DNA from 3 places in the Bradyrhizobium sp. USDA3010 genome. Region 2 is predicted to be linked to each of the others. Evidence: predicted binding sites of a transcription regulator. Region 2 holds the regulator's gene; each other region holds the start of a gene.
The links. Region 2 encodes PhoB, which activates phosphate uptake and scavenging genes when phosphate is short. Its sites were predicted from a motif close to TGTCATNNANCTGTCAT; they were not measured.
Positions count from the first base shown of each region.

Region 1: the regulator PhoB is predicted to act here: its motif matches at 6,912-6,928, upstream of phnF (phosphonate metabolism transcriptional regulator PhnF).
Region 3: the regulator PhoB is predicted to act here: its motif matches at 4,339-4,355, upstream of ugpB (sn-glycerol-3-phosphate ABC transporter substrate-binding protein UgpB).

Region 1 covers NZ_JBWJZD010000020.1:80,393-89,838, forward strand. The annotation lists gene AC066Y_RS26775 (DUF1045 domain-containing protein) at 1-299, opposite strand, end outside; gene AC066Y_RS26780 (alpha-D-ribose 1-methylphosphonate 5-triphosphate diphosphatase) at 320-1,492, opposite strand; gene AC066Y_RS26785 (LbetaH domain-containing protein) at 1,516-2,154, opposite strand; gene phnC (phosphonate ABC transporter ATP-binding protein) at 2,365-3,180, shown strand; gene phnD (phosphonate ABC transporter substrate-binding protein) at 3,256-4,185, shown strand; gene phnE (phosphonate ABC transporter, permease protein PhnE) at 4,267-5,151, shown strand; gene phnE (phosphonate ABC transporter, permease protein PhnE) at 5,148-5,996, shown strand; gene phnF (phosphonate metabolism transcriptional regulator PhnF) at 6,158-6,883, opposite strand; gene phnG (phosphonate C-P lyase system protein PhnG) at 6,999-7,460, shown strand; gene phnH (phosphonate C-P lyase system protein PhnH) at 7,465-8,073, shown strand; gene AC066Y_RS26825 (carbon-phosphorus lyase complex subunit) at 8,077-9,180, shown strand; gene AC066Y_RS26830 (alpha-D-ribose 1-methylphosphonate 5-phosphate C-P-lyase PhnJ) at 9,177-9,446, shown strand, end outside.
Region 2 covers NZ_JBWJZD010000001.1:399,790-409,235, forward strand. The annotation lists gene AC066Y_RS01715 (acetylornithine transaminase) at 1-818, opposite strand, end outside; gene AC066Y_RS01720 (GcrA family cell cycle regulator) at 1,315-1,827, shown strand; gene phoB (phosphate regulon transcriptional regulator PhoB) at 2,117-2,827, opposite strand; gene phoU (phosphate signaling complex protein PhoU) at 2,957-3,673, opposite strand; gene pstB (phosphate ABC transporter ATP-binding protein PstB) at 3,685-4,506, opposite strand; gene pstA (phosphate ABC transporter permease PstA) at 4,503-5,348, opposite strand; gene pstC (phosphate ABC transporter permease subunit PstC) at 5,353-6,342, opposite strand; gene pstS (phosphate ABC transporter substrate-binding protein PstS) at 6,574-7,584, opposite strand; gene AC066Y_RS01755 (ATP-binding protein) at 7,721-9,034, opposite strand; gene AC066Y_RS01760 (putative bifunctional lysylphosphatidylglycerol flippase/synthetase) at 9,119-9,446, opposite strand, start outside.
Region 3 covers NZ_JBWJZD010000012.1:97,026-106,471, forward strand. The annotation lists gene aroA (3-phosphoshikimate 1-carboxyvinyltransferase) at 1-563, opposite strand, end outside; gene AC066Y_RS20070 (TIGR02300 family protein) at 710-1,117, shown strand; tRNA gene AC066Y_RS20075 (tRNA-Ala) at 1,213-1,288, shown strand; gene AC066Y_RS20080 (GIY-YIG nuclease family protein) at 1,421-1,660, shown strand; gene AC066Y_RS20085 (MarR family winged helix-turn-helix transcriptional regulator) at 1,674-2,135, opposite strand; gene AC066Y_RS20090 (organic hydroperoxide resistance protein) at 2,308-2,733, shown strand; gene AC066Y_RS20095 (CaiB/BaiF CoA transferase family protein) at 2,942-4,147, shown strand; gene ugpB (sn-glycerol-3-phosphate ABC transporter substrate-binding protein UgpB) at 4,411-5,727, shown strand; gene ugpA (sn-glycerol-3-phosphate ABC transporter permease UgpA) at 5,880-6,761, shown strand; gene ugpE (sn-glycerol-3-phosphate ABC transporter permease UgpE) at 6,761-7,609, shown strand; gene AC066Y_RS20115 (sn-glycerol-3-phosphate import ATP-binding protein UgpC) at 7,609-8,691, shown strand; gene AC066Y_RS20120 (hypothetical protein) at 8,738-8,890, shown strand; gene AC066Y_RS20125 (Hsp20 family protein) at 8,966-9,391, shown strand; gene AC066Y_RS20130 (BQ00720 family protein) at 9,442-9,446, shown strand, end outside.

The DNA.
Region 1 (9,446 bases), on a different contig from region 2:
TCGACAACAGGTTCGATCACCGGAATGCGCCGCGCGCGGCCGGCGAACGCAGCGCAGGCATCGAGGAGCTCGGCCTCGTTCCTGCCATCGGCAAGCGCAGTGGGTGCCTTCAGCGTGGCGTGAAAGCCGTATTTGCGCGGATCCTCCGTCACCTCGCGCCAGTCGGGCGCAACGCCATCGGGAAACGGCAGGTCGTCGCCTGACACGGCATCGTAGCCGAGCAGCGCCGAACCGAAGCGGTGCAGGGCGCTGTCGGGCGACGGCGCATAATAGATCGCGTAGCGCGGAGTGTTGGCCATGGCAGCAGAATAGGTCCTGACTATGCTGCCGCAACCGTTTTGCGCGGGGCGAGCGAGTGAACGAGGCAGTTCGCATCAGCCAGATGCACCAGCCGTCCAGCCGCGATCACGGCGACGATGCGCGGCCGCAGCGGCACCTTGTCGTCGACGACGACGATGTCGGCGCGGCGGCCCGCAGCGATCACGCCGCGATCGGCAAGCCCTGCCGCGCGTGCCGGCGCCGACGAGATCAGGTCCCAGGCCTTGGCAAGCGGCAGGATGCCATCGGCGGCGAGGCGGAACGCGGCGAGCAGCTGCGCCGGATAATAGTAGTCCGACGCCAGCACCGAGCAGAGGCCCTGTGCGATCATGTCGGATGCCTTGGTCCAGCCGGTGTGGCTGCCGCCGCGCACCACATTGGGCGCGCCGAACACGATGAAGTCGCCCGCGGCGGCGGCATCGCGCGCGGTCTCCTCATTGACGGGGAATTCGGCGATCGTGGCACCGAGCGCGCGAAACTCCTGGCGCATCGCCGGGCTGTTGTCGTCATGCGAGAGCATCCGAGTGTTCGCCGCGCGCGCCGCTGTAGCCAGGCGCGCGATCGAAGCGGGTACCTCGGGACGGCGCGCCACGATCCGATCGAGCATGTCGTTGACGGCTTCGAGCGAGAGCCCGGTGCGTTCGGCCAGCTGGTTGCGCTTCTTCGGCTTGACGTTGCTGTGGTCGTTGAAGGCGAACAGGTCGATGCGGCCTTCGGTGAGCCATTCAATGATCTCGGCTTCGGCCTCGAGATTGTGGGTCTCGTGACGCAGGTGGAAGCGCGTATCGGCGGCGAGCTGCGGCCGCAGCGCCTCGATCGCATCGAGCAGCTTGCGCGCGTTCTCCGCGCTGCGCAGACCGGGCTCCCACGACCAGGTCGTGCCATGGAAGACGGTGGTGATGCCGTTGGCGATCGCCTGCCGGTCGCTGTCGATCAGCGCCACGTCGGTCGGGAAATCGACGCCGGGGCGCGGCATCATCTGCCGCTCGAACGCATCGCCGTGCAGATCGATGATGCCGGGCAGCACCAGCAGGCCGCCGGCATTGATGTGAAGCGCGGCGCGGCCCTGTTCGGCGTCGAGCGCGCCGATGTCGCGGCCTGAGGTCCGCAGCGAGGTCTCGACCAAGGCGCCGTCAACCAGCGTGCGTCCGCCTTCGATGAAAATGTCCGTCACGATACGGGGCTCCGTTATTGATTCTATGATTGGGATACGGCCTCGGTCTCGTACTTGTCGAGAAATTCCTCGACAGCGAGCGTGCGAAAGTCGGGCAGGACACGACGAAGTGTTTCGTGATCCCAGTCCCACCACGCGAGCGCTGTGAGGCGATCCGCTGTTGTCTCGGAGAAGCGCCGCTTGACCGGACGCGCCGGATTACCGGCAACGATGGTGTAGGCGGGGACATCCTTGGTCACGATCGCGCCGGCGGCAACCACTGCGCCGGTTCCGACGTTCCGGCCCGGCAGCAGGATCGCACCGTGACCGATCCAGACGTCATGGCCGATATGCACGTGATGCGCACGTCGCCAGTTGAAGAAGTCGATGTCGTCGCTCTCTCCGGGAAAATAAGCGCTGGCGCGGTAGGTGAAATGCGCCTGCGTCGCGCGATGCATCGGGTGGTTGCCGGGATTGATCCGGGTCATCGCCGCGATCGAGCAGAACTTGCCGATCGAAGTGTAGGTGATCTGGCTGTCGTTCACGACGTAGGAATAGTCATCCATGCTGACTTCAAGCAGGATCGTGCGCGCCCCGACCTCGGTATATTTGCCGAGCTTGCTCTCGCGCACCGACGCAGTCGGGTCGATCGTCGGCACAACCGAGAGTGTTTTTCCGGCCATCAGGGCCTCCGCAAATCTTGTAAATCTTTGGCTTCCGGGGAGATGCGGGCTCGTCATCGGGACGCTTGATGACAACATCATGACGTTACGATGACGTCAAACGAACGGCAGGGGAGGGGTGTGGACGATGGCCGCACTGCAACGTCACGTCACATAACTGTTAAACACCGGGGATAGCGATGGCTCAACGCGACGCGGTTGGAGCATTACATGCTGGTGGTGGAAGGTTTGACGTGCCGGTTCGGCACAAAAGCCGCAGTCGATAACGCGTCTTTTTCGATCGCGCCGGGGAGCTTTGTCGGCGTGATCGGCCGCTCCGGTGCCGGCAAGTCGACATTGCTGCGGATGATCAACCGTCTCGCCGATCCGACCTCCGGCCGCATCCTGTTCGAAGGCACTGATGTGACCGCGCTGCGCGGCAAGGCGCTGCGGCAGTGGCGGGCGCGCTCGGCGATGATCTTCCAGCAGTTCAACCTGGTCGGCCGTCTCGACGTGCTGACCAACGTGCTGATGGGCCGGCTTGCCCAGATCCCGTCCTGGCGTTCGCTGGCGCAGGTCTGGCCGGAGCAGGACAGGGCGCTTGCGCTGTCCGCGCTCGAGCAGTTCGACATCGCCCAGCTCGCAGCGCAGCGCGCCGACCAGCTCTCCGGCGGCCAGCAGCAACGGGTCGCGATTGCCCGCGCGCTGGTGCAGGAGCCCGACATCATTCTTGCCGACGAGCCGATCGCCTCGCTCGATCCGCGCAACACCAAGATCGTGATGGACGCGCTGCTGCGCATCAACAAGCATTTCGGCATCACGGTGCTCTGTAATCTGCACTCGCTCGACCTGGCGCGAACCTATTGCGATCGCCTGATCGGCATGGCGGCGGGTCGCGTGGTGTTCGACGGCGCCCCCGCAGCGCTGACCGACCATATTGCCCGCGAGCTCTACGACCTCGAGGCCAATGACGTCATGGGCGGGGCACCGCTGCCCGTGCCCGATGGCGCAACTGCTTCGGCGCTCGGCACCGCAGCCGCGGCCTGAGCGGCGCATTTTCGAAAAACAGGGCAACCGGGCATTTCGCCCGGCGAACAGGCGTAACTACCAAAGAGGGGTAACATGATCACTCGTCGCATCATTCTGGCCGGCGCCGCCGCGCTGGCATTCGCAGGATCGGCTTCGGCCGAGGACTGGAAGACCAAGTATCCGGAGATCACCTTCGCGGTGATTCCCGCCGAGAATGGCTCCGGCGTCACCGAACGCTACGGTCCGCTTACCGAATATCTGTCGAAGGAACTCGGCATCAAGGTGACCCTGCGCGTCGCCAACGACTACGCGGCCGTCATCGAGGGCCAGCGCGCCGGCAACATCCACATCGGCTACTACGGCCCGGCGTCGTTCGCCCGCGCCCGCCTCACCGGCGTCAAGACCGACGCGTTCGTGATCGACGTCAATGCCGACGGTTCGAAGGGCTATTATTCGGTGTTCTACGTGCTCGCCAAGAGCCCGTACCAGAAGGTCGAAGACCTCAAGGGCAAGAATATCGGCCTGGTCGATCCCAACTCGACCTCCGGCAACAACATGCCGCGTTTCAAGCTGAACCAGATGGGGATCGATCCGGAGACCTATTTCTCCAAGGTCGTCTTCACCGGCAGCCACGAGAACGCCGTGCTGGCGCTGGCGCAGGGTACCGTCGACGTCGCCGCCAACTGGTGGAATGCCGACGACGATTCCAACCTGACCCGCATGCTGGCCAAGAACATGGTGAAGTCGAGTGACGGCACGCCGCTGAAGAAGGAAGACTTCCGCATCATCGTGAAGTCCGACCTGATCATCAACTCGCCCTACGCCTATCTCGAGAGCCTTCCCGACGACATGAAGGCGAAGATCAAGCAGGCCTTCCTCGACATGCCGACGAAGGATCCGGAAGCCTTCAAGAAGCTGTCGGACGGCAAGAACCGTCCGTGGCAGCCGGTCACCAACGCCGACTACGACAAGACCATCGAGCTGATCAAGTTCGTCGACGCTCTGCGCAAGAAAGGTTCCTGATCGCACGTCGCTGCTGAACTGGGCCGGGTTTCGACAACCCGGCCCTTTTCGTTCACCCCTCGAGCAGACTGGCCCGCATCGATGGCGACCGCCATTTCCATCCTTCCCGCGCAGCAATTGGCGACGCTGAACGATGCCTATCGCAAGGCGGTCGCGCGCAAGCGGCTGAAGGCGACGGTGGCGGCCGCGGTGTTCTGCGCGGCGCTGTTTATCGCGGCACTCGGCGCCGACGTGAACCTGCACACGTTCTTTACCTATTTCGGCAACTTCGTCAGCTATTTCGACCGCATCCTGACGCTGGATTCCGGTGCCCGGGTCTGGACCGATCCGGTGGAATGGTTCTGGGGCCTGAAGAAATGGTTGCGGCTGCTCGGTGAGACCCTCCTGATCAGCTATGTCGGCACCTTGACCGGTGCTGTGTTCGCCTTTGCGCTGAACTTCTTCGCGGCCCAGAACACCTCGCCGGGACCATGGGTGCGCTTTACCGTCCGTCGCCTGCTCGAATTCGCCCGCACCGTGCCCGGCATCGTGTTCGCGCTGATCTTCGTGATCGCGTTCGGCCTCGGGCCGATGGCCGGCGTGCTGGCGATCGCGATCCACACCACCGGCGCGCTCGGCAAGCTGTTCGCTGAGATCGTCGAGAATGCCGACATGAAGCCGGTCGAGGGCATCCGCTCCGCCGGCGCGAGCTGGCTGTCCTGCATGCGCTTTGCCATCCTGCCGCAGGTCTCGGCGGGCTATGCCAGCTATGCGCTGCTGCGCTTCGAGATCAATGTCCGCGAGGCGTCGGTGATGGGCTTCGTGGGCGCCGGCGGCATCGGGCAGGAGCTCGTGGTCGCGATCCGCAAATTCTACTATTCCGACGTCAGCGCGATCCTCGTCACCATCATCGTCACCGTCTTCATCATCGACATCTCGACCGGCTGGCTGCGCGGCCGGCTGTTCGGCAAGGAGACCCGGCGATGAGCCAGCTGCCGAAGCCGGACACCGCGGACTTGCGTGCGAAATACCCCGGCGTGTTCGAACGCCCCGCATCGGCGCGGCTGGCGATGCCGGCCACGATCGTGGCAGCGCTCGCGATCTTTGCATACGGCCTGGTCGATCTCGACTTCTCGCCGTCCAGGCTGATCTCGGGAATGAGCCAACTCGGCTGGATCACCATGATGATGATCCCGCCGAATCCCGGCGCATCGTTCCCGCTCTATATGCAGGCGCTCGGCGAGACGCTGTCGATCGCGCTGCTCGGCACCACGCTTGCGGCGCTGCTGGCGCTGCCGGTCAGCCTCTTGGCGGCGCGCAACATCATCCCCTCGAACCTGATCCGCTTTCCGGTGCGCCGCTTCCTGGATTCGATCCGCGGCGTCGATACGCTGATCTGGGCGCTGGTCTGGATCAACGTCGTCGGTCTCGGCCCGTTCGCCGGCGTGCTGGCGATCATGGTCTCCGACTTCGGCGCGTTCGGAAAGCTGTTCTCGGAGGCGATCGAGGCGGCGGACCGCAAGCAGGTCGAGGGCATCCGCGCCTCCGGCGGCAACGCGCTGCACGAAATCCGCTTCGGACTGTTGCCCCAGGTATTGCCTGTGATCGCCGGCCAGGTGCTCTACTTCATCGAATCGAACACGCGGTCGGCCACCATCATCGGCATCGTCGGCGCCGGCGGCATCGGCCTGCAACTCGCCGAGCAGATCCGCGTGCTGGAATGGCAGAAGGTGTCGTTCCTGATCCTGATGATCCTGATCGCGGTCGCCGCGATCGATTTCATCTCGAGCAAGCTGCGCTTTGCCATCATCGGCCAAAGGGCGGTGGTGTAGCCTCTCCTTCGCCTCTCCCCGCGTGCGGGGAGAGGCCGGAATTTTCGCGTAGCGCAAATTCCAGGTGAGGGGGACTCTCCCCGGACTCACAGCTTCCGGATTCGTCGAGACAGCCCCTCACCCCAACCGTCTCCCCGCAAGAGCGGGGCGAGGGGGAAGGGTCAGCTATTCTCGACCAGGAACTCCACGCGCTCGGCGGCGAAGCGCGAGCGCTTGGTCACCAGCGGGCGGTCCAGCATATCGACATCGGTCGCGTCGACCACCAGCACCGGCCGGCCCAGCGGCAGATCGAGCCGTGCGGCGTCGGTCGCATCGGCAATCGCCGCGGTGATCCGGGTCGAGGCGCGGTGGTAGTCCTTCACGCCGTAATGCCCGAGCAGTTTCGTCATCGAGCGAACGTCGGCGAACACGCTGCCGGCATCGGGAAAGCGCTCGGCCGACAGCCATGTGGTGGAAACGCAGATCGGCGTCCGGTCGGCGAGCCGCACCGCCTCGATGCGGATCAGCGGCGCGCCGATCTTCAGGCCGAGCTCGCGCGCGATCTCGCGGTTGGCGACGTCGCTGCCTGCATCGATCAGCTGGCCGCGCGGCTCGTGGCCGCCGGCGCCGACGATCTCCGAGAATCGCGTGCGTGAACGCAGCGGATAGGCGAGGCGCTGGGCTTCGACATAGGTGCCGCTACCGCGCTCGGCGCGCACCAGGCCGCGCTCCGCCAATGCGGCGAGCGCCCGCCGCACGGTGTGGCGGTTGACGCGGTAAGTCTCGGCGATCTCCATCTCGCCGGGCAGCTTTTCGCCCGCAGCAAAGCGGCCGTCGGCGATGCCGCGCTCGATGCCGTCAGCGACCTGCCGCCACAAGGCGACGCCGGAACTTTCCTGCATGCTCATGGCGCGGTGATACCAGAAATCTTCGGTTTGTCACGAAACAGTCATGGCGCTCGGCTATCAAGTTGTCTATTATCATAGACAACTTGATGCAAGCAAGGTTGTCCAAAGGTTGCACATGAATTCGACCGGACCAGACAGCAAACAGGCCCAGCGCAAGGCCGCGATGATAGTGTTGGCGCACTCCGCCGCGGCCGACATTGCAGGCAGGCTGGCGGCGATCGCAGTGCCGACGCATGAAAACCTGCGCGAGCCGGAGAACGGCCTCGTGATGCTGCGCGGGCGGATCGGCGGTGACGGTGCGCCGTTCAACCTCGGCGAGGCGACGGTGTCGCGCGCGGCGGTGCGGCTTGCGACCGGCGAGGTGGGCTTCGGCTACACGCTCGGCCGCGATGCGCACAAGGCGCAGATGATCGCGCTGTGCGACGCCATGGTGCAATCGGCGAAGCTGTCCGGCGAGGTGGAGGCCAAGGTGATCGCGCCGCTGCGTGTCGCGATGAATGCCGAACGCGCCCGCAAGGCTGCGGAGACCGCGGCGACGCGGGTTGATTTCTACACGATGGTGCGCGGTGAGGGATGATGCAATGACGACGATTGCCGAAATGCCCGCAGGGTTTGCCGACAAGGTGCTGTCGGCGCAATCTACGTTCCGCTCCGTGATGGATGCGATGGCGCGCCCGGGCAGCGTGCAGCGCGTCGCGGCAAGCGTCGGAACGCCCGCCGGCATGATGCGCGGCGCGGCCGCGATCGCGCTGACACTGTTCGATCACGACACGCCGATCTGGCTCGATGCCGCGATGTCGGCGACGCCGGACGTCGCCCGCTGGCTGAAGTTTCACGCCAGCGCGCCGGTGGTTGCGGGTTCCGCGATCGCAAGCTTTGCGCTGATCGGCGATGCAGCAAACCTGCCCGCGCTGGAGCGTTTCGCGTTCGGCAGCAGCGAATATCCTGACCGGTCGACCACGCTGATCCTGCAGGTCGACAGCCTGACGCAGGGCCCGGCCTTCGAGCTGAAGGGGCCCGGCATCGACGGCAGCACGGTGCTGCAGGCGATGATCAAGCCGCGCGACCTGTTCCAGCGGCTGTCGATCAATGAAGCGCTGTTCCCGCGCGGCATCGACGTCGTGCTGGTCCATGACGACAAGATTGTCGCGATCCCGCGCACCACGCGGCTGATCGCAAGCGGAGTGTGAGCGATGTATGTAGCCGTCAAGGGAGGCGAGCGCGCCATCGAGAACGCTCATCGGCTGCTGGCGCATGAGCGGCGCGGCGACCGCGATGTGCCCGAGGTGACGCTGGCGCAGATCTCCGAGCAGCTCGCGCTCGGCGTCGACCGCGTGATGACCGAAGGCTCGCTCTACGATCGCGAGCTTGCGGCGCTCGCGATCAAGCAGGCGCGCGGCGACATGATCGAGGCGATCTTCCTGGTTCGCGCCTTCCGCGCCACGCTGCCGCGCTTCGGGGCCACCGAACCGGTCAACACGGGCGAGATGCAGGTGCGACGGCGCATCTCCTCGACCTTCAAGGACGTTCCGGGCGGCCAGATCCTGGGGCCGACCTTCGACTACACCCATCGCCTGCTCGATCCGCAGTTTGCGGAAGGTTTTGTGCCGGAACAGCCGATGACCGCGGAAGCCTCGCAGGCGGCAACGCCGCGGGTCACCGACATTCTCGGCCGCGACGGTTTGATCGAATCGTCGCCGCAGGCAGATAGCAACGCGCCGGTCGGTGACCTCACGCGCGAGCCGCTGAACTTCCCGGCCGATCGCGATCTGCGGCTGCAGAATCTGGCGCGCGGCGACGAGGGCTTCCTGCTCGCGCTCGGCTATTCGACGCAGCGCGGCTACGGCCGCAATCATCCCTTCGCCGGCGAGATCCGCTTCGGCGAGGTCGAGGTCGAATTCTCAGCCGAAGACGTCGGCTTCGCGGTGCCGCTCGGCTCGATCGAGCTCACCGAGTGCCAGATGGTCAACCAGTTCAAGGGCTCGACCACCGAGGCGCCGTGCTTCACCCGCGGCTATGGCCTCGCCTTCGGACAGAGCGAGCGTAAGACCATGTCGATGGCGCTGGTCGACCGCGCGCTCCGCGCACGCGAGCTCGGCGAGGAGGCGGCGGCGCCGGCGCAGGACGAGGAATTCGTGATGTCGCACTCCGACAATGTCCAGTCGACCGGCTTCGTCGAGCATCTCAAGCTGCCGCACTACGTCGACTTCCAGTCCGAGCTCGGCCTGCTGCGCAAGCTGCGGAAGGAGTTTGCGGAAGCCAACGAAGCCGTCGAACTGCAGGAGGCCGCGGAATGAACGCGCCGACGTACAATTTCGCCTATCTCGACGAGCAGACCAAGCGGATGATCCGCCGCGCGATCCTGAAGGCGATCGCGATCCCCGGCTATCAGGTGCCGTTCGCGAGCCGCGAGATGCCGATGCCCTATGGCTGGGGCACCGGCGGCGTGCAGGTGACGGCGGCGGTCCTCGGGCCTAACGACGTGCTGAAGGTGATCGACCAGGGTTCGGACGACACCACCAACGCGATCTCGATCCGCAAGTTCTTCGGCAAGACCGCGGGT
Region 2 (9,446 bases):
CCGTGCGAGCCCGGCGCCATGCCGGCCGCAGCGTCCGCGGTCGCCAGCACCGCGCCGATCGGGAACCCGCCGCCGAGCGCCTTCGCCAGCGACATCACGTCTGGCGTGACGCCGGTGCGCTTGTAGGCGAACAGCTCGCCGGTGCGGCCCATGCCGGTCTGCACCTCGTCGAAGGCGAGCAGCAGGCCATGCTCGTCGCACAGCGCGCGCAGTGCCTTGAAGAACGACTGCGGCGCCGAGCGCACGCCGCCCTCGCCCTGCACCGGCTCGATCAGGATGCCGGCGGTGTGCGGGCCGATCGCCTTCTTCACCGCCTCGATGTCGCCGTGCGGCACCTGGTCGAAGCCGTCCATCGGCGGGCCAAAGCCCTCGAGATATTTCGCCGAGCCGGTCGCAGCCAGCGTGCCCAGCGTGCGGCCATGGAAGGCGCCTTCGAAGGTGATGATGCGGTAGCGCTCCGGATGGCCCTTGGAGAAGTGGTGGTGGCGCACCAGCTTGATCACGCCCTCCATCGCTTCGGCGCCGGAATTGCAGAAGAACACGAAGTCGGCAAAACTCTGCTCGCACAGTCGCGCGGCAAGCACCTCGCCGTCCGGGCTCTTGAACAGGTTCGACATGTGCCAGAGCTTGGTCGCCTGCTCCTGCAGCGCCTTGACCAGATGCGGATGCGCATGCCCAAGCGCGTTCACCGCGACGCCCGAGGTGAAATCGAGATAGCGGTCGCCATTGGTTGCGATCAGCCAGGCGCCCTCGCCGCGCTCGAAGCCGAGATCGACCCGGGCGAAGACGGGGAGCAGATGCGACGAGGCGTTGGTCATGGCGTTCACTGCCGGTTTGAAGCCGTCAATCGCTGCGCGCCTTGACGCCTACGCAGCAACCGCCAGCTTCGGAAAACAAAACGGCCGCCTTTGCGGGCGGCACGTGCGGGTCATTCTATGCGGCGGCCGGTCAGTGTCAATCGCCAGGAGCCGGCCTTTGCTGGCCTTCCTGCAATGCGAAACCGGCGCAATCCGGAGCATTCCGGTGCGGTGGAAAAGCCTCACAGCAATGCTTAACTTTGTGGGAACATGTGGACGCACGGCCGCGGACTCTTGCGCCAGAGTCACGCCATATTGTAGCGTTTGGCCTGTCGGGTACGACATCTCGTGCGGCAGTACTGGACCCTCTAAGTAGCCTTCGTGTCTCGCGTAAACGTTCGGGCGCAACACCGTGCCCGGCGAGGGCTAAGGGATTCTGGCCGCAGGGATATTTGTCCAGATTGGCTCGCAGCGCCGCTCCGATGAGTGGCCGGCGCCATGCGAAAGGAAGAATGCGATGACTGTATTGACTTGGTCCGACGATCGCGTCGAGCAGCTGAAGAAGCTCTGGGAATCCGGCCTCTCGGCCAGCCAGATCGCGGCGGAACTTGGCAATGTGACGCGAAACGCCGTGATCGGCAAAGTACATCGGCTCGGCCTCTCCGGCCGCGCCAAGGCCCCCTCCACGGCTGCGCCGCGGCAGCGCAAGGCCCGTCCCGCCCAGCACATGATGCGGGTGGCGCGCCCGGTGTCGCGCGGCAACACCGCGCTCGCGCACGCCTTCGAGGTGGAGATGGAGCCCGATCCGATCTCCTTCGACAATGTGGTGCCGATGAGCCAGCGGCTGTCGCTGCTCGAGCTCAACGAGGCCACCTGCCACTGGCCGGTCGGAGATCCCTCGAGCCCGGAATTCTTCTTCTGCGGCGGCAAGGCGCTCGCCGGCCTGCCCTATTGCGCGCATCACTCGCGCGTCGCCTACCAGCCCGCCGCCGATCGCCGCCGGCCGTCGGCGAAGCCACAGATCAAGTAGCACTCGGGAAACCAGCCTGGACTGCAAAAACAAATCCCCGCGAAAGCGGGGATTTTTTTATGTGATCGTAGCCCGGATGGAGCGAAGCGAAATCCGGGGCGGTGTTTGAAGCGGAGAACGCACTACATCACTGGCGTCGTCCCGGCGCAGGCCGGGACCCATTACCACTGGTGCAAGTGGTTTAAGGCGGCTGTGGCACCAGCGCATGCAAGCAAAAGAGAACAGTGGTTATGGGTCCCGGCCTGCGCCGGGACGACGCCGTATTGTGGCTTGCGATTGCCGGCCGGCCTTACGGCTGCGGCTCGGCCTTCGCGAAGCGGTCGTCGAGCGCATAACCGGCGCCGCGCACGGTGCGGATCGGATCTTGCTCGCGGCCCGGATTGAGCAGCTTGCGCAGGCGGCCGATATGCACGTCGACGGTACGCTCATCGATATAGATGTCGCGACCCCAGACGCTGTCGAGCAGCTGTTCGCGGCTGAACACGCGGCCGGGATGCTCGAGGAAGAATTCGAGCAGCCGATACTCGGTCGGACCGAGATCGATCGGACGGCCCGAGCGCGCCACGCGGCGCTTCTCGCGATCGAGCTCGATGTCGCCGTAGGTCAGCACGGTCGCAAGCCGCTCCGGGCTCGCGCGGCGCAGCAGGCCCTTCACCCGTGCCAGTAATTCCGGCACCGAGAACGGCTTGACGATGTAGTCGTCGGCGCCGGTGGCAAGCCCGCGCACGCGCTCGCTCTCCTCGCCGCGGGCGGTCAGCATGATGATCGGAAGCTGCTTGGTCTCGGGACGCGCCCGCAGGCGGCGACACAGCTCGATGCCGGACAGGCCCGGCAGCATCCAGTCCAGTACCACGAGGTCGGGAACGCGCTCCTTCAGGCGGGTGTCGGCATCGTCGCCGCGCCCGACCGTTTCGACATCGTAGCCTTCCGCATCGAGGTTGTAGCGCAACAGTGTCGTCAGCGCTTCCTCGTCTTCGACTACCAGAATGCGTGCGCTCATCGGTTTAAGTTCTCTCTCTGTGGTGATCCGTTGCCCAGACGCAAACCGAAACGCTTACCTTCCTGGGCATAATCCCCGCGGAAACGACTTGTCGTGAAGACAATCCGGCTCCGCGCTGCGGATCATGTCCTAGGTACCCGGCACAGTGGTGGCAAAATTGGTCATGTCGCCCTTCGGACGCTTGTCGGTGATCTGCTGGCCCTCGATCATGTAGAACACGGTCTCGGCGATGTTGGTGGCGTGATCGCCGATCCGCTCGATGTTCTTGGCGCAGAACATCAGATGGATGCAGAACGAGATGTTGCGCGGATCCTCCATCATGTAGGTCAAGAGCTCGCGGAACAGCGAGGTGCAGATCGCATCGACCTCCTCGTCGCCCTTCCAGACGTTCATCGCCGCCGGCAGGTCGTGCGCGGCATAGGCGTCGAGCACCGACTTGACCTGCGACAGCACGAGGTCGGTCATGTGCTCCAGGCCGCGGATCAGCTTCAGCGGCTGGAAATCGCTTTCCAGCGCCGCGACGCGCTTGCCCATGTTCTTGGCGAGGTCGCCGATCCGCTCGAGATCGGTGGCCACGCGCATCGCGCTGACGATTTCACGCAGGTCGATCGCCATCGGCTGGCGGCGGGCGATCGTCAGCACCGCGCGCTCTTCGATGACGCGCTGAAGATTGTCGATCTCGATGTCGGCGGCGACCACGCGCTTGCCGAGCGCAACGTCGCGACGGATCAGCGCGTCGACCGACTCGGTAATCATCCGCTCGACGAGGCCGCCCATCTCGGCGACCAGGCGGGTCAACTCCTGCAGGTCGCTGTCGAATGCCTTGGCGGTATGTTCAGAAGCCATCTTGTATCTCCTCAGCCGAACCGGCCGGTGATGTAATCCTGAGTCCGTCGATCGCTCGGCGAGGTGAAGATCTTGTTGGTGTCGTCGAACTCGATCAGCTCGCCGAGATACATGAAGGCGGTCTTGTCGGAGACGCGCGCCGCCTGCTGCATGTTGTGGGTGACGATCGCGATCGTGTAGTCCTCGGACAGCTCCTGGATCAGCTCCTCGACCTTGGCGGTCGAAATCGGGTCGAGCGCCGAGCACGGCTCGTCGAACAGGATCACCTCGGGACGCACCGCCACGGTGCGCGCGATGCACAGCCGCTGCTGCTGGCCGCCGGAGAGCGACAGGCCGGAGGCGTTCAGCTTGTCCTTGACCTCGTTCCACAGCGCGCCGCCGCGCAGCGCCTTCTCGACCCGGTCGTCCATCTCGGACTTCGAGATCTTCTCGTAGAGGCGGATGCCGAAGGCGATATTCTCGTAGATCGTCATCGGGAACGGCGTCGGCTTCTGGAACACCATGCCGACCCGCGCGCGGAGCAGATTGAGGTCGAGCTTGGGATCGAGAATGTTGGTCTGGTCCAGCATCAGCTGGCCGACCGCGCGCTGCCCCGGATAGAGATCGTACATCCGGTTGAAGATGCGCAGCAGGGTCGACTTGCCGCAGCCCGACGGGCCGATGAACGCCGTAACGCGGTTGGTGCCGAGCGTCAGGTTGATGTTCTTCAGCGCGTGGTGCTCGCCGTAGTAGAAGTTGAGGTTGCGCACCGTGACCTTCGGCGGCGCTTCCGGCAGCGGCGTATGCGGAGCAACGTGGCTCGGGTTACTCGTTGAAACGGAAAGCTCGGTCATTTTGCGGCCCTTTCGGCACCAAGGATACGCGCGCCGATATTCAGCGCGAGCACAGTGAAGGTGATCAGCAGCGCACCGCTCCACGCCAGCTCTTTCCAGTAGGCGTAAGGGCTCTGCACGAAGTTGTTGATGGTCACCGGCAGGTTGGCCATCGTCTTGGTCAAGTCCCAGCTGAAGAACTGGTTCGACAGCGCGGTGAACAGCAGCGGCGCAGTTTCACCTGCGACGCGAGCGGTCGCCAGCAGCACGCCGGTGATCAAGCCGCTACGCGCAGCACGATAAGCGATCCGCTTGATCACCAGCGAACGCGGCAGGCCAAGCGCGGAGGCCGCCTCGCGCAGCGGATTGGGCACCAGCAGCAGCATGTCCTCGGTGGTGCGCAGCACGACCGGGATCACGATCACGGCGAGCGCGAGACTGCCTGCAATCGCCGAGAAGCCGCGCATCGGCACCACCACCGCACCGTAGATGAACAGGCCGATGATGATCGAGGGCGCGCTGAGCAGGATGTCGTTGATGAAGCGGATCACCGAGGTGAGCTTGTCGTGCTTGCCGTATTCGGCGAGGTAGGTGCCGGCGAACAGGCCGAGCGGCGCGCCGATGCCGACGCCGATCACCGTCATGATGACCGAGCCGACGATGGCGTTGAGCAGGCCGCCTTCGGTCGAGCCCGGTGGCGGCGTGTTCTGGGTGAACAGCTGCACGCTGAGGCCGGCAAGGCCGTTATAGACCAGCGTGAACAGGATCAGCGCCAGCCAGGTGACGCCGAACAGCGCCGCGCCGACACAGAGTGTGCGAATGACGATGTCGCTGCGGCGGCGGGATTTGTAGATCGGGTTCATGGCCCTATTTCCCCGCTTTCGTTTCAAGCCGCATCAGCATCAGCCGGGCGCCGGCGAGCACGAAGAAGGTCAGCACGAACAGCAGGAGGCCGAGCAGGATCAGGCCGGACTGGTGCAGGCCGTCGCTCTCCGCGAATTCGGAGGCGATCGCCGCCGAGATCGTGGTGCCCGGCGCGAAGATCGACGACGAGATTCGGAACGAGTTGCCGATGATGAAGGTCACCGCCATGGTCTCGCCGAGCGCGCGGCCGAGCGCCAGCATGATGCCGCCGATCACGCCGACCCGGGTGTAGGGGATCACGACGCTGCGGACGACTTCCCAGGTGGTGCAGCCCATGCCGTAGGCGGCCTCTTTCAGCACCGGCGGCACGGTCTTGAACACGTCGACCGAGATCGCGGTGATGAAGGGCAGCACCATGATGGCGAGGATCAGCGCGGCGTTGAACAGGCTGAGATAGGACGGCGGACCGGCGAACACCGCACCCAGCACCGGAACGCCCTCGAAGATCCTGATCATGAAGGGCTGGAACGTGTTGGCCAGGAACGGGCCCAGCACGAAGAAGCCCCACATGCCGTAGATGATCGAGGGGATGCCGGCGAGCAGCTCGATGGCGATGCCGATCGGGCGGCGCAGCATTGGCGGGCAGAGCTCGGTGAGGAAGATGGCGATGCCGATGCCGACCGGAATCGCGATCAGCATCGCGATGACCGAGGTGATCAGGGTGCCGTAGATCGGGCCGAGCGCGCCGAGCACCGGCGGATCGGCCGAGGGTGCCCAGCGCTGCGTCCAGAGAAAGGCGAAGCCGTATTCCTTCATCGCCGGCCAGGCGCCGGCGATCAGCGACAGGATGATGCCGCCCAGGATCAGCAGGACCGAGATCGCCGAGATACGGGTGATCCAATAGAAGGTGAGATCACCGAGCTTGAAGGCGCTGAGGGCCTTGGCGCGATCGTAAGGTCCCGCGGCTTCCATCACATCGCTCTGAACAGCCATGTCTGCCACGCCAATCCCCTCATTACTATGTGAAAGCAACGCAAACCGCTACGCCCCGAAGCGATCTTCCCTGACGCATTTGGCCGGGCGTCGTTCCGGCTTGCGCCACCCGGGGCGCGAACCCCGGCCCCGCGCCCCGCGTTTCTTGCCGCGGTGGTGGAGCCCGGATCTCAATCGCTCGACCTGTGCCGCCCCTGGGAGGCGGCACAGGCCGTGTTCGAAGCGTCGGACTTAGCTCTTGATGTCCGCGGACCAGGTCTTCTCGATCAGCTTGACAACCGATTCCGGCATCGGGATGTAGTCGAGCTCTTCGGCCGCCTTGCCACCCTTCTCGAAAGCGTACTTGAAGAACTTGAGCGCTTCCTGCGAGGCCGCCTTGTCGGTCGCATCCTTGTGCATCAGGATGAAGGTCGCCGCGGTGATCGGCCAGGAGGCTTCGCCCGGCTGGTCGGTCAGAATCACGTAGTAGCCCGGGGCCTTGGCCCAGTCGGCATTCGACGCAGCGGCCTGGAAGGCGGCGACGGTCGGCTGCACGGTCTTGCCGGCCTTGTTGACCAGCGCGGTGTAGGTCAGCTTGTTCTGCTTGGCATAGGCGTATTCGACATAGCCGATCGCGTTCTTGGTCTGGCCGATGTTGCCGGCGACGCCTTCGTTGCCCTTGGCGCCGACACCGACCGGCCACTCGACCGCGGTGCCGGAACCGACCTTGGACTTCCAGTCGGCGTTCGACTTGGAGAGGTAGTCGGTGAAGTTGAAGGTGGTGCCCGAACCGTCCGAACGGCGCACGACGGTGATCGCATCGGCCGGCAGGGTCAGCTTCGGATTGAGCTTGGCGATCGCCGCGTCATTCCACTTGGTGATCTTGCCGAGATAGATGTCGCCGAGCACTTCGCCCGAGAGCACGAGATCGCCCGGCTTGATGCCTTCGACGTTCACGACCGGAACGATCGCGCCCATCACCATCGGCCACTGAACGAGGCCGTCCTTCTCGAGCTGCTCGGCCTTGAGCGGCGCGTCGGTGGCGCCGAAGGTCACGGTCTTGGCCTGGATCTGCTTGATGCCGGCGCCGGAACCGATCGACTGATAGTTCAGGCCATTGCCGGTGTCCTTCTTGTAGGCGTCAGCCCACTTCGAATAGATCGGGAACGGGAACGTTGCGCCTGCGCCGGTAATATCGGCAGCGAAGGCCGACGTCGAAGCGGCGACCAGGCCGGCAGCGACGATAGCTTTGATGAAATTCATGGGGTGGTCTCCATCTTGTGAGCGAAGCGCCAATTGCGCCCGATCGCGCCCACACCAGTCCATCTAGGAGCGGTCGGTGCCGCTTTTACGAAGGTTGGATGACAGTTGGATGACAGTACTAAGCGACTGAAAACGCTTAGCTTTGGGTCGGTAACGGGGTCTTCGGCCGGGGAAAACAGGCGGTAAAGGTCGCGCCATTGTTCGGCACGCTCTCGATCAGAAGACGCCCGCGATGACGGTTAAGAATATGTTTCACCAGCGATAATCCGAGGCCGGTTCCGCCCTGGTTGCGGCTGTCACCGACGTCCACCCGGTAGAACCGCTCGGTCAGCCGCGGCAGGTGCTCCGGAGCGATGCCGGGGCCGAAATCCCGTACCATGACACGGATTTCGGGGCTCCCCTCGCCCGATGCGCCCGAAACGGTCTGATTGAGCGACACTATGACGCGGCCGCCCGAGGCGCCATATTTGAGGGCGTTCTCGATCAGGTTCTCGAACAGGCGGAGCAGTTCCTCTCGGTCGCCGGCGATCGTGACCGGGGTCGGTGGCAGATCGACGTCGATCTCGACCTGGCGCTCGCTGGCCAGCGCCTCAAGCCCGTCGGCCACCTGGCGGATGATCGGCACGATATCGATCGAGGCCTCGGGCCGCACATGGGCCGACAGCTCGACCCGCGACAGCGACAGCAGGTCGTCGATCAGCCGCGCCATGCGGGTGGCCTGGGTGTGCATGATGCCGAGGAAGCGCTCGCGCGCCCGCGCGTCCTCGCGCGCCGGCCCCTGCAGCGTGTCGATGAAGCCGGACAGCGCCGCGAGCGGCGTGCGCAGCTCATGGCTCGCATTGGCGACGAAATCGGCGCGCATCTCCTCGACCCGGCGCAGCGGCGTCAGATCGTGGAAGGTCATCAGCATGCATTTCTCGGTGCCGCCGAACTGGGTCGGCACCGGCACCGGCGTGATCACCAATTCCATCCAGCGATCGACCGGAACGTGGTCGGAGTAGGTGGCGCGGCGCGGCTCGGTGGTCGCAATCGCCTCGCGCAACGCAGTGATAATCTCCGGCGAACGCAGGGCAAATTGCGCCAGCTCGTTCTTGCGCAGCGCCGGCGCAAGCTGGGCCGCGGCGGTGTTGAGATGGATGACGCGGCCGGCGCGATCGAGCAGCACGGCCGGGTCCGGCATGCCGGCGACGACGGCGCTGACGGCTGCGGCCTCGACCGGATTGCCGTGGCGGACATCCTCGCGCGAGGTGCCGGCATCATGCAGCCGCCATGGCACCAGCGCCGCAGCCGCGATGCAGACGAACACCACGCAGGCGCGCACCAGCGACAACTCGCCGAGCGCGACCACGACGCTCAGCGCCAGCGCTGCGGCAAGCAGGATCAGCGCGGAATGGCGCAAGCGGTCGGGCCAGGGCGAGAAAATCGAATGCGGCGTATCGTCAATGGCCATCGCGGCGGCTTTCTTCCCGTCGGTTCATGTCTCGCCCAGGCGCGGTCAAATCGACCTTCCCTCGGGAGGCATCGGGCCGCGTCATCAGACCCCGGAATCACCACGCTTGCGGACCAGAACCGCCTCATGGTGCGGCTCAGCGCGGGGACCCGAATCAGTCTGCGGCAGCCGTTTGAGTCGGGCGCCGACGATAACCTCCCGAAACGTCAGCAAGATTACAGATATGACGAACGGCGCAATATAGTAGAGCAGCCGGAACAACAGCATACCGCCGAGCAGGTCCTCGCGGTCCATCTGCCAGAGGCCGACCAGCATGGCGGCGTCGAACACCCCGAGCCCGCCGGGGGAGTGGCTGGCGAAGCCGAGCAGGGTCGCCGACACGAAGATGACGGCGACCACGACGAAGCCGAGA
Region 3 (9,446 bases), on a different contig from region 2:
GACAGGCCCGCCAGCAGCACCGCGGACTTGATCTGGGCCGAGGCGACCGGGGTCTTGTAGACGATCGGCACCGGATAGCGGGCGCCATGCAGGGTGAGCGGCAGCCGGCCGCCCTCCCTGATGTCGCTGGTCCGGGCGCCCATCAGTTCCAGCGGGTCGAGAATCCGGCGCATCGGCCGCGAACGCAGCGAGGCGTCGCCGTCGAAAATGGCCGCGATCGGGCAGCCGGCCACCGCGCCCATCACCAGCCGGCACCCAGTGCCGGAATTGCCGAAATCGAGCGGGGCCGCGGGCTGGGCGAAGCCGCCGACGCCGACGCCTGCGACCGACCAGGTAAAGGGCGCCGTCCGCTCCACCCTGGCGCCCAGTGCGCGCATGGATTTGGCGGTATTGAGGACGTCCTCGCCCTCCAGAAGGCCGGAAATGCGGGTTTCGCCGACCGAAAGCGCCCCGAGGATCAGGGCACGGTGGGAAATCGATTTGTCGCCGGGAACGCGGACCGTGCCGGCCAGGGGGCCGCAAACGCGCGATTCCAGCGGGGTCGGGGTGTCGGAATGAGCCAAGATTGTGTCCTCTCGCGCCGCGGCAGGTATCACATAGGCAACACCGCGTCACGCGCCCGTCACTTGCGCGCAAACCGCTATTGACAGCGGCTCCTCAACTAGCCAAGTGAAGCACCGTTTTTCAGCAAAATTCTGGGATGACCACGTTGGCCAAGTCCGAGCTCGGAACCAAGCGCATTTGCCCGACCACGGGCAAGAAGTTCTACGACCTCAACAAGAATCCGGTGATTTCGCCCTACACCGGTGAGGTCGTGCCGATCGCGCCTGTAGCCCCGCCGCGGGGCCGTGGCGCCACCGTCAGTTCGCCTGCGACCGCCGCCGAGATGCCCGAGGCGGCCGAGACCGAAGAATTGGTCTCGCTCGAGGAGGCCGATGCCGAGGAGAACACCGGCAAGGTCAAGGCCGTGGTTCCCGAATCCGAGGACGATATCGAGGTCGATGAGACCATCGACGACGATGACGACGACGATTCGACCTTCATCGCCGACGAGGAAGAAGGCGATGAGGACGTGACCGATATTATTGGTGACGTCGGCGGCGACGAAGAGACTTGAGATCGGCGCCGATCTATGATCAACGGTGCTGCCGCGCGAGTCATCCAGGCCGCGCGGACCGGGAGTGATCCCCCAGGATCATCCCAACTGGATAAGGGGCCATAGCTCAGCTGGGAGAGCGCTTGCATGGCATGCAAGAGGTCGGCGGTTCGATCCCGCCTGGCTCCACCACGCTTCGCCCTTCGGGCTACGCGTGGCGCAGCCACGAGTTGCCTGAAGGGCGAAGCGTGGTGTCCGGCGTAGCCCGAAGGGCGAAGACGGACTGCCAAGGGTTCTGCTCCCGTCCGGCTTCAGTGGATGCGAATGTGGTACGTCTACATCATCCGCAGCATCAACTTCCCTAACCAGGAATATATTGGCGCCACCGAGGACCTGAAACGACGGATTCCCGAGCACAATACCGGCAAATCCGCACACACCTCAAAATTCAAGCCTTGGCAACTCGTCTGGTACTGCGCCTTTCCCGACAAGTACAAAGCCCTGGCGTTCGAGAAGTATCTTAAATCCCACTCCGGCCGCGCCTTCGCCAAGAAGCGCCTCTAGCCGGGTGCGCCCACTACTCCCCCAGCACCGCATTCAGCCGGTCGCGCAGCGCGACGATCTCATCCTTCATCGCCATCAACTCGCCAACCGTGCAGTCGGAGGCCGCGAGGATCGACTGCGGAACGGCCTTGGCCTTTTCACGCAGCGCGTGGCCCTTCGGCGTCAGCGCGATCAGCACGACCCGCTCGTCTTCGGTGCTGCGGGTCCGCTTGATCAGCTCCGCCGCCTCCAGCCGTTTCAGCAATGGTGTCAGCGTGCCGGAATCCAGGAACAGCCGCTCGCCGAGGTCTTTCACCGGCACGTCGTCGCGCTCCCACAGCGCCAGCATCACCAGATACTGCGGATAGGTCAGCCCGAGCCGGTCGAGCAGCGGTTTGTAGACGCGGTTGAAGGCGTGCGCGGTCGAATAGACCGCAAAGCAGATCTGGTTATCGAGCCGCAGCGCCTGATCCGCCGCCGTCTGTTTCCTGACCATGATTCCCATCGAAATCCATCTGGTTTCCGGGTCATTCTGGGCTCACAGGACCGCGGATTCAATTGCGAACAATTAAATGTGAGGCCGCATATTTTATATTGCGCACAATCTAATTGGATGCAATACATAGTTCATCGAATTCAACTGAAGTCCAAACCCAAGGGAGACCACGATGTCTGTGAACGTGCTCTACAAGACCAGCGCCAAGGCGACCGGCGGCCGCGACGGCCATGCGGCAACGCTCGACGGCGCGCTCGACGTCAAGCTGACGACTCCGAAGGAACTCGGTGGCGGCGGTGGCGCCGGCAACAATCCGGAGCAGCTGTTCGCAGCCGGCTATGCCGCCTGCTTCATCGGCGCCATGAAGTTCGTGGCTTCCCAGGGCGGCCCCAAGGTTCCCGCCGACGCCTCCGTGACCTCGACGGTCGGCATCGGCCCGCGTTCGGAAGGCGGCTTCGGCCTCGCCGTCGATCTCGCCGTCTCGCTGCCCGGCCTTTCCCGCACCGACGCCGAAGCGCTGGTCGAGAAGGCCCACCAGGTGTGCCCCTATTCCAACGCGACCCGCGGCAATGTCGACGTCAAGCTGAGCGTCGTCTAGTTCACCGACTGCCAATAGTCCGTCACGTCCCGCGTGGCGGACTATTGCGTTTCAGCGGATCATTGCATTGCAGATGCCAGTTCGCTTGGCGAACGCGGGCGCTGCCTGCTGCATGGGCCTGCGCCGATGAGAGCATTGCTGCCTCGCCTGAAGACCGTTAGCTCTGGGACCCTCGTTTTCCGATCCCAACTGAGCGAAGGTTGTTTCCATGAATACCTCAGCGGCTACGGGCGCGATGACCGGACTGCGCGTGATCGATCTGACGCGCGTGCTCGGCGGCCCGTATTGCACCCAGATCCTTGCCGACCACGGCGCCGACGTGATCAAGGTCGAGCCGCCCGCCGGCGACGAGGTGCGCGACTGGGGCCCTCCCTTCCATGAGGAAGACGCGGCCTATTTCGTCGGCATCAACCGCAACAAGCGCTCGATCGGCCTCGACCTCGCTTCCGAGGGCGGACGCGCGGTGCTGATGAAGATGCTCGAGACCGCCGACGTGCTGATCGAGAATTTCAAGCCGGGCACGCTCGACAAATGGGGCATCGGCAATGACGTGCTGCGCGCGAAATTTCCGCGCCTCGTGCATTGCCGGATCTCCGGCTTCGGCGCCGACGGCCCGCGCGGCGGCAATCCCGGCTACGACGCGATCATCCAGGCGATGACCGGCATGATCGCGGCGACCGGCTCGCCGGAGAGCGGACCGATGCGCATCGGCGTGCCGCTGGTCGACATCACGACCGGACTCTATGCAGCGATCGGCATCCTGATGGCGCTGTCGGAGCGGCAGCGCTCCGGGCTCGGCCAGTTCATCGAGACCACGCTGTACGAGACCGGGCTTGCGATCATGCATCCGCACACCGCGAACTATTTCATGCATGGCAAGCCGCCATCGCTCACCGGCAACGAGCATCCCAACCTCGTGCCTTACGCGATCTTCCCGACCAAGACCGACAATATCTTCATCGGCGTCGGCAACGACGGCACCTTCCGCAAGCTCGCCAAGGAGATCGGCAAGCCCGAGCTCGGCACCGACCCGCGCTTTGCCCGCAACAAGGACCGTATCGCCAACCGCGATGCGCTGCGCCTCGAGCTTGCCGCGGTGTTCAGCCAGCACGAGGCCGAGCCGCTGTGCAACCGGCTGCTTGCCGCCGGCCTGCCGGCCGGCCCCGTGCAGAAGGTCGATCAGGCGCTGACCAACCCGCACACGATCCATCGCGGCGACGTCATCGAGAAGGATTGGTACAAGGGCGTTGCCTCGCCGATCCGGCTCGAACGCACCAAGCCGAGCCTGCGCCGCACGCCACCGAAGTTCAGCCAGCACGCTGCGGAAGTGCTCGGCGAGTTCGGCTACTCCAAGGACGAGATCAACGGCCTGGTCGACAAGGGCGTGGTCTGCGGTCCCCAACGCAAGCGCTAACGGCGCATTCGAAGCAAAGCCCGTCCCGCAGGTGATGCGGGATGGGCACCGTTCGCATTAAGCCAACAGGTCGCCCCTGCGGTGCAACGTCGCGTCCGGCGTTGCACCGCACGCACATGGGCTGCAATCTCCGCCTTTTTTAGCGCTTCCCTTTGCTTCGGCTTCCCCCGTACCATGGCTTTCGTTTATACGGTCATTTGAACGTCATCCGGCGCTGATAACGCGCCCAACGAAAGATGGTGTTCCAACCGGAGGGGCCTTTGATGATTTTCAGACGACTCGGCGCTGCTGCGGCAGCCGCTGCCACGCTCGTATTCGCGTCGCCTGCGTTTGCGGTGACGGAGATTCAGTGGTGGCACGCGATGACCGGCGCCAACAACGACGTCATCGTCAAGCTGGCCAACGACTTCAATGCCTCGCAGTCCGACTACAAGGTGATCCCGACCTACAAGGGCGGCTACGCCGACACCATGAACGCCGGCATCGCCGCATTCCGCGCCGGCAACGCGCCGCACATCATGCAGGTGTTCGAGGTCGGCACCGCGACGATGATGGCCGCCACCGGCGCCGTCAAACCGGTCTACAAGCTGATGGCCGACGCCGGCGAGAAGTTCGATCCGAGCGTCTATCTGCCCGCGATCACCGGCTACTACTCGACATCGAAGGGCGAGATGCTGTCGTTCCCCTTCAACTCGTCGTCGACCGTGATGTGGGTCAATCTCGATGCGCTGAAGAAGGCCAACATCGCCGAGATCCCGAAGACCTGGCCGCAAGTGTTCGAGGACGCCAAGAAGCTGAAGGCGGCCGGCTACACCACCTGCGGCTTCTCCGGCTCGTGGGTCACCTGGGTCAATCTCGAGCAGCTCTCGGCCTGGCACAACGTGCCGCTCGCCAGCAAGGCCAACGGCCTCGACGGCTTCGACACCGTGCTCGAATTCAACGGCCCGCTGCAGGTCAAGCATCTCGAGAACCTGGTCGAGCTGCAGAAGGACAAGACCTACGACTACGCCGGCCGCACCAACACCGGTGAAGGCCGCTTCACCGCGGGCGAATGCCCGATCTACCTGACCTCGTCGGCCTTCTTCGGCAACGTCAAGGCGCAGGCCAAGTTCAACTTCACCGCTGCGCCGATGCCCTATTATCCCGATGCCAAGGGCGCGCCGCAGAACTCGATCATCGGCGGCGCCTCGCTCTGGGTGATGGGCGGCAAGTCGGCTGAGGAATACAAGGGCGTAGCCAAGTTCCTGACCTTCCTCTCGGACACCGACCGCCAGATCTGGATCCACAAGGCCTCGGGCTATCTGCCGATCACCAAGGCCGCCTACGCCAAGGCCAAGGAAGAGGGCTTCTACAAGGACCAGCCCTATCTGGAGACCCCGCTGCTCGAACTCACCAACAAGGAGCCGACCGAGAACTCCCGCGGTTTGCGCCTCGGCAACATGGTGCAGCTGCGCGACATGTGGTCGGAGGAGATCGAGCAGGCGCTGGCCGGCAAGAAGACCGCCAAGCAGGCGCTGGACTCGGCCGTCGAGCGCGGCAACCAGATGCTGCGGCAGTTTGAAAAGACCGCTGTCCACTGACATGATGCGCAAAAGCGCGATGAAGATCGTCACCGCGCTTTCGCTTCTTGTTTGAGCATGATCTCTTCGGAAAACCGCTTCGCACTTTTCCGGATCATGCTTTACGCAACCGGCAGGCCGCACGCGCGCGGCCTGCCAATTCTTACGAGATCATGCAAAAGCAAGCGATTTTCCAGTCAAAGCTGTTGCCTTACGCGCTGGTTGCCCCGCAACTCGCGATCGTCCTGATCTTTTTCTACTGGCCGGCCGCACAGGCGGTGATTCAATCCTTCCTGCTGCAGGATGCCTTCGGCCTTTCGACCACCTTCGTGTGGTTCGAGAACTATCTCGAACTGTTCAAGGACCCGGCCTATTTCGCGGCAATCGTCCGAACCTTCGCGTTCTCGTTCGCGATCGCGGTCTCCTCGCTGTCGTTCGCGCTGCTGCTCGCTGTCATGGCCGACAGACCGCTGCGCGGCTCGACGCTCTACCGCACTCTGCTGATCTGGCCCTACGCGGTCGCCCCGCCGGTGGTCGGCGTGCTCTGGGTGTTTATGCTGCATCCCTCGCTCGGCGTGCTGTCGCGCTACCTGCGCGCGATGGGCGTTGACTGGAATCCGCTGCTCGACGGCGACCAGGCTGCGGCCCTGATCATCCTCGCCGCGGCCTGGAAGCAGATCTCCTACAATTTCCTGTTCTTCCTCGCCGGGCTGCAGAGCATCCCGAAAAGCGTGATCGAGGCCGCCGCGATCGACGGCGCCCGCCCGATGCGGCGGTTCTGGACCGTGATCTTCCCGCTGCTGTCGCCGACCATCTTCTTCCTCTTGGTCATCAACATCGTCTACGCCTTCTTCGACACCTTCGGCATCATCGACACGATGACCCGCGGCGGCCCCGGCAAGGCGACCGAAACGCTGGTCTACAAGGTCTATACGGATGGCCTGCTCGGCGGCAATCTCGGCTCCTCCGCGGCACAGTCGGTCATCCTGATGGTCATCGTCGTCGTGCTGACGGGAATCCAGTTCCGCTTCGTCGAACGCAAGGTGACCTACTGATGGTCGAGGAGGAAGGCTTCCAGCGCTATCTGGCTCACGCCATCCTGTGGATCGGGATCGCGATCGTCGCCTTCCCGGTCTATCTGGCGATCGTCGCCTCGACCCAGGACAACGCCGTCATCGCCAACGGCCAGATGTCGCTGTTGCCCGGCGGCCATTTCCTCGAGACCTACTACCAGACGCTGTTTGTCGGCACGAGCGGCTCGACCCGCGAGCCGGTGCTCAACATGATGCTGAACTCGCTGATCATGGCGCTGTTGATCGCGGTCGGCAAAATCGCGATCTCGATCATCTCGGCCTACGCGATCGTCTATTTCCGATTTCCGTTCCGGATGGCGATCTTCTGGATCATCTTCATCACCTTGATGCTGCCGGTCGAGGTGCGCATCTATCCGACCTACAAGATCGTCGCCGACCTGCATCTGCTCGACAGCTATGCCGGCCTGTCGCTGCCGCTGATCGCCTCTGCCACCGCGACGCTGCTGTTCCGGCAGTTCTTCATGACCGTGCCGGATGAGTTGCTGGAGGCTTCGCGCATCGACGGTGCGGGCCCGTTCCGCTTCTTCTGGGATACGCTATTGCCGCTGTCGCGCACCAACATGGCCGCGCTGTTCGTGATCCTGTTCATCCTCGGCTGGAATCAGTATCTCTGGCCGCTTTTGATCACCACGCGCGACGACATGCAGACCATCCAGGTCGGCATCCGCAAGATGATCACCACGACGGATGCGCTGACCGAATGGCCTGTGGTGATGGCGACCGCGCTGCTCGCGATGCTGCCGCCGGTGTTCGTCGTCGTCGTGATGCAGAAACTGTTCGTGCGCGGATTGGTGGAGACGGAAAAGTAATGGCTAACGTCACGCTGCGCAGCGTCCGCAAGACCTATCCCGGCGGCTTCGAGGCCATCAAGGGCGTCGATGTCGACGTCGGCGACGGCCAGTTCTGCGTGCTGGTCGGGCCAAGCGGCTGCGGCAAGTCCACGCTGCTCCGCATGGTCGCGGGGCTCGAGACCATCACCGGCGGCGAGATCGACATCGGCGGCCGCGTCGTCAACCAGATCGAGCCCGCCGATCGCGACATCGCGATGGTGTTTCAGAACTACGCGCTCTATCCGCATATGAGCGTCTACAACAACATGGCCTACGGCCTGCGCAATCGCGGCATGGCCGAAGCCGAGGTCAAGACCCGCGTCGAGGAAGCCGCGCGCGTCCTCGAGCTCTCGCCGATGCTGGAGCGCAAGCCGCGGCAGCTCTCCGGCGGCCAGCGCCAACGCGTCGCGATGGGCCGTGCCATCGTGCGCCAGCCGAAAGTCTTCCTGTTTGACGAGCCGCTGTCGAACCTCGACGCCAAGCTGCGCATCGCGATGCGGGTCGAGATCCGCAAGCTGCAGCGCCGGCTCAACACCACCTCGATCTACGTCACCCACGACCAGCTCGAGGCGATGACGCTCGCCGACATCCTTGTGGTGATGAATGGCGGCCAGGTCGAGCAGATCGGCAATCCGCTGGAAATCTATCAGAAGCCGGCGACCACCTTCGTCGCCTCCTTCATCGGCGCCCCGCCGATGAACCTGATGCCGCTGCGCTCGGACGAGCTGACCTCCCAGATCGCGGGCGCCGATGGTGCCGGCATCGTCGGCATCCGGCCGGAGGATTTCGTGATCACGGGCGAGACCGCATCCGGCGGCGTCGCGCTCGGCCTGACGGTCGAGGCGATCGAGCATGTCGGCGCCGAGACCTTCGTCTACGGCAGCCGCCAGCGCGAGGAACGGGCCATCGCCGCCAATCCGGGCGAGCTGCCGCCGGGCGAAGTGATCGTCCGGATTCCCGGCGCCACTGGGCCTGCAATCGGCGAGCAGATCCGGGCGGTCGCGCCGCGCGACAAACTGCATCTTTTTACCGCTGACGGCCGCAAGCGCGTCGGCCCGTAACCGATCGGGAGGGCATGGGGGCCATGCCGGCGCGTTTTCGAGCGAAGTGGACACCGGTTCGCGTGAAGAAACGCGCCCAAAACAAAAAGTGGAGCATATTGGTCCTGATTTGATCAGAACCGATATGCGCCAGGCGGCATTTACGCTGGTTTCAGAGGCGCTTGAACGCTATCCAGATCACTCCCATATTGGCTGGTGACCGACGGGCAAGCGGCCCGCCGGTTGCATGGGGCGCCGCAAGGGCCCCTCAAAGTCGCTTCGAGAGGACTTTGTAATGTCTCGTGTTCCATCGTTGTCCAGTCCGTTCCTTCTGGGATTCGACGAGATCGAGCGTGCGCTCGACCGCGTCGTGAAGGGCGCTGACGGCTATCCTCCGTACAATATCGAGCGGTGCGACCGTACCAACGGGCAGCCCGAGCGGTTGCGCATCACGTTGGCGGTGGCGGGCTTCACCCGCGACCAACTCGATGTAACTATTGAGGAAAATCAGCTCGTCATCCGTGGCCGCCAGCAGGACGACAAGGCTCGGCAATACATCCATCGCGGCATCGCCGCGCGCCACTTCCAGCGCACCTTCGTGCTGGCGGAGGGGATGCAGGTGCTGGGCGCGGATCTGAAGAACGGGTTGTTGTCGATCGACTTGGCCAGGCCGGAACCTGAACGGGTCGTTAAGACAATCGCTATCAATGAACACGAATAATAGAAACAACAAGCGGACTCGACCGCTTATCTGACTGAGGAGTCGAGACCATGAG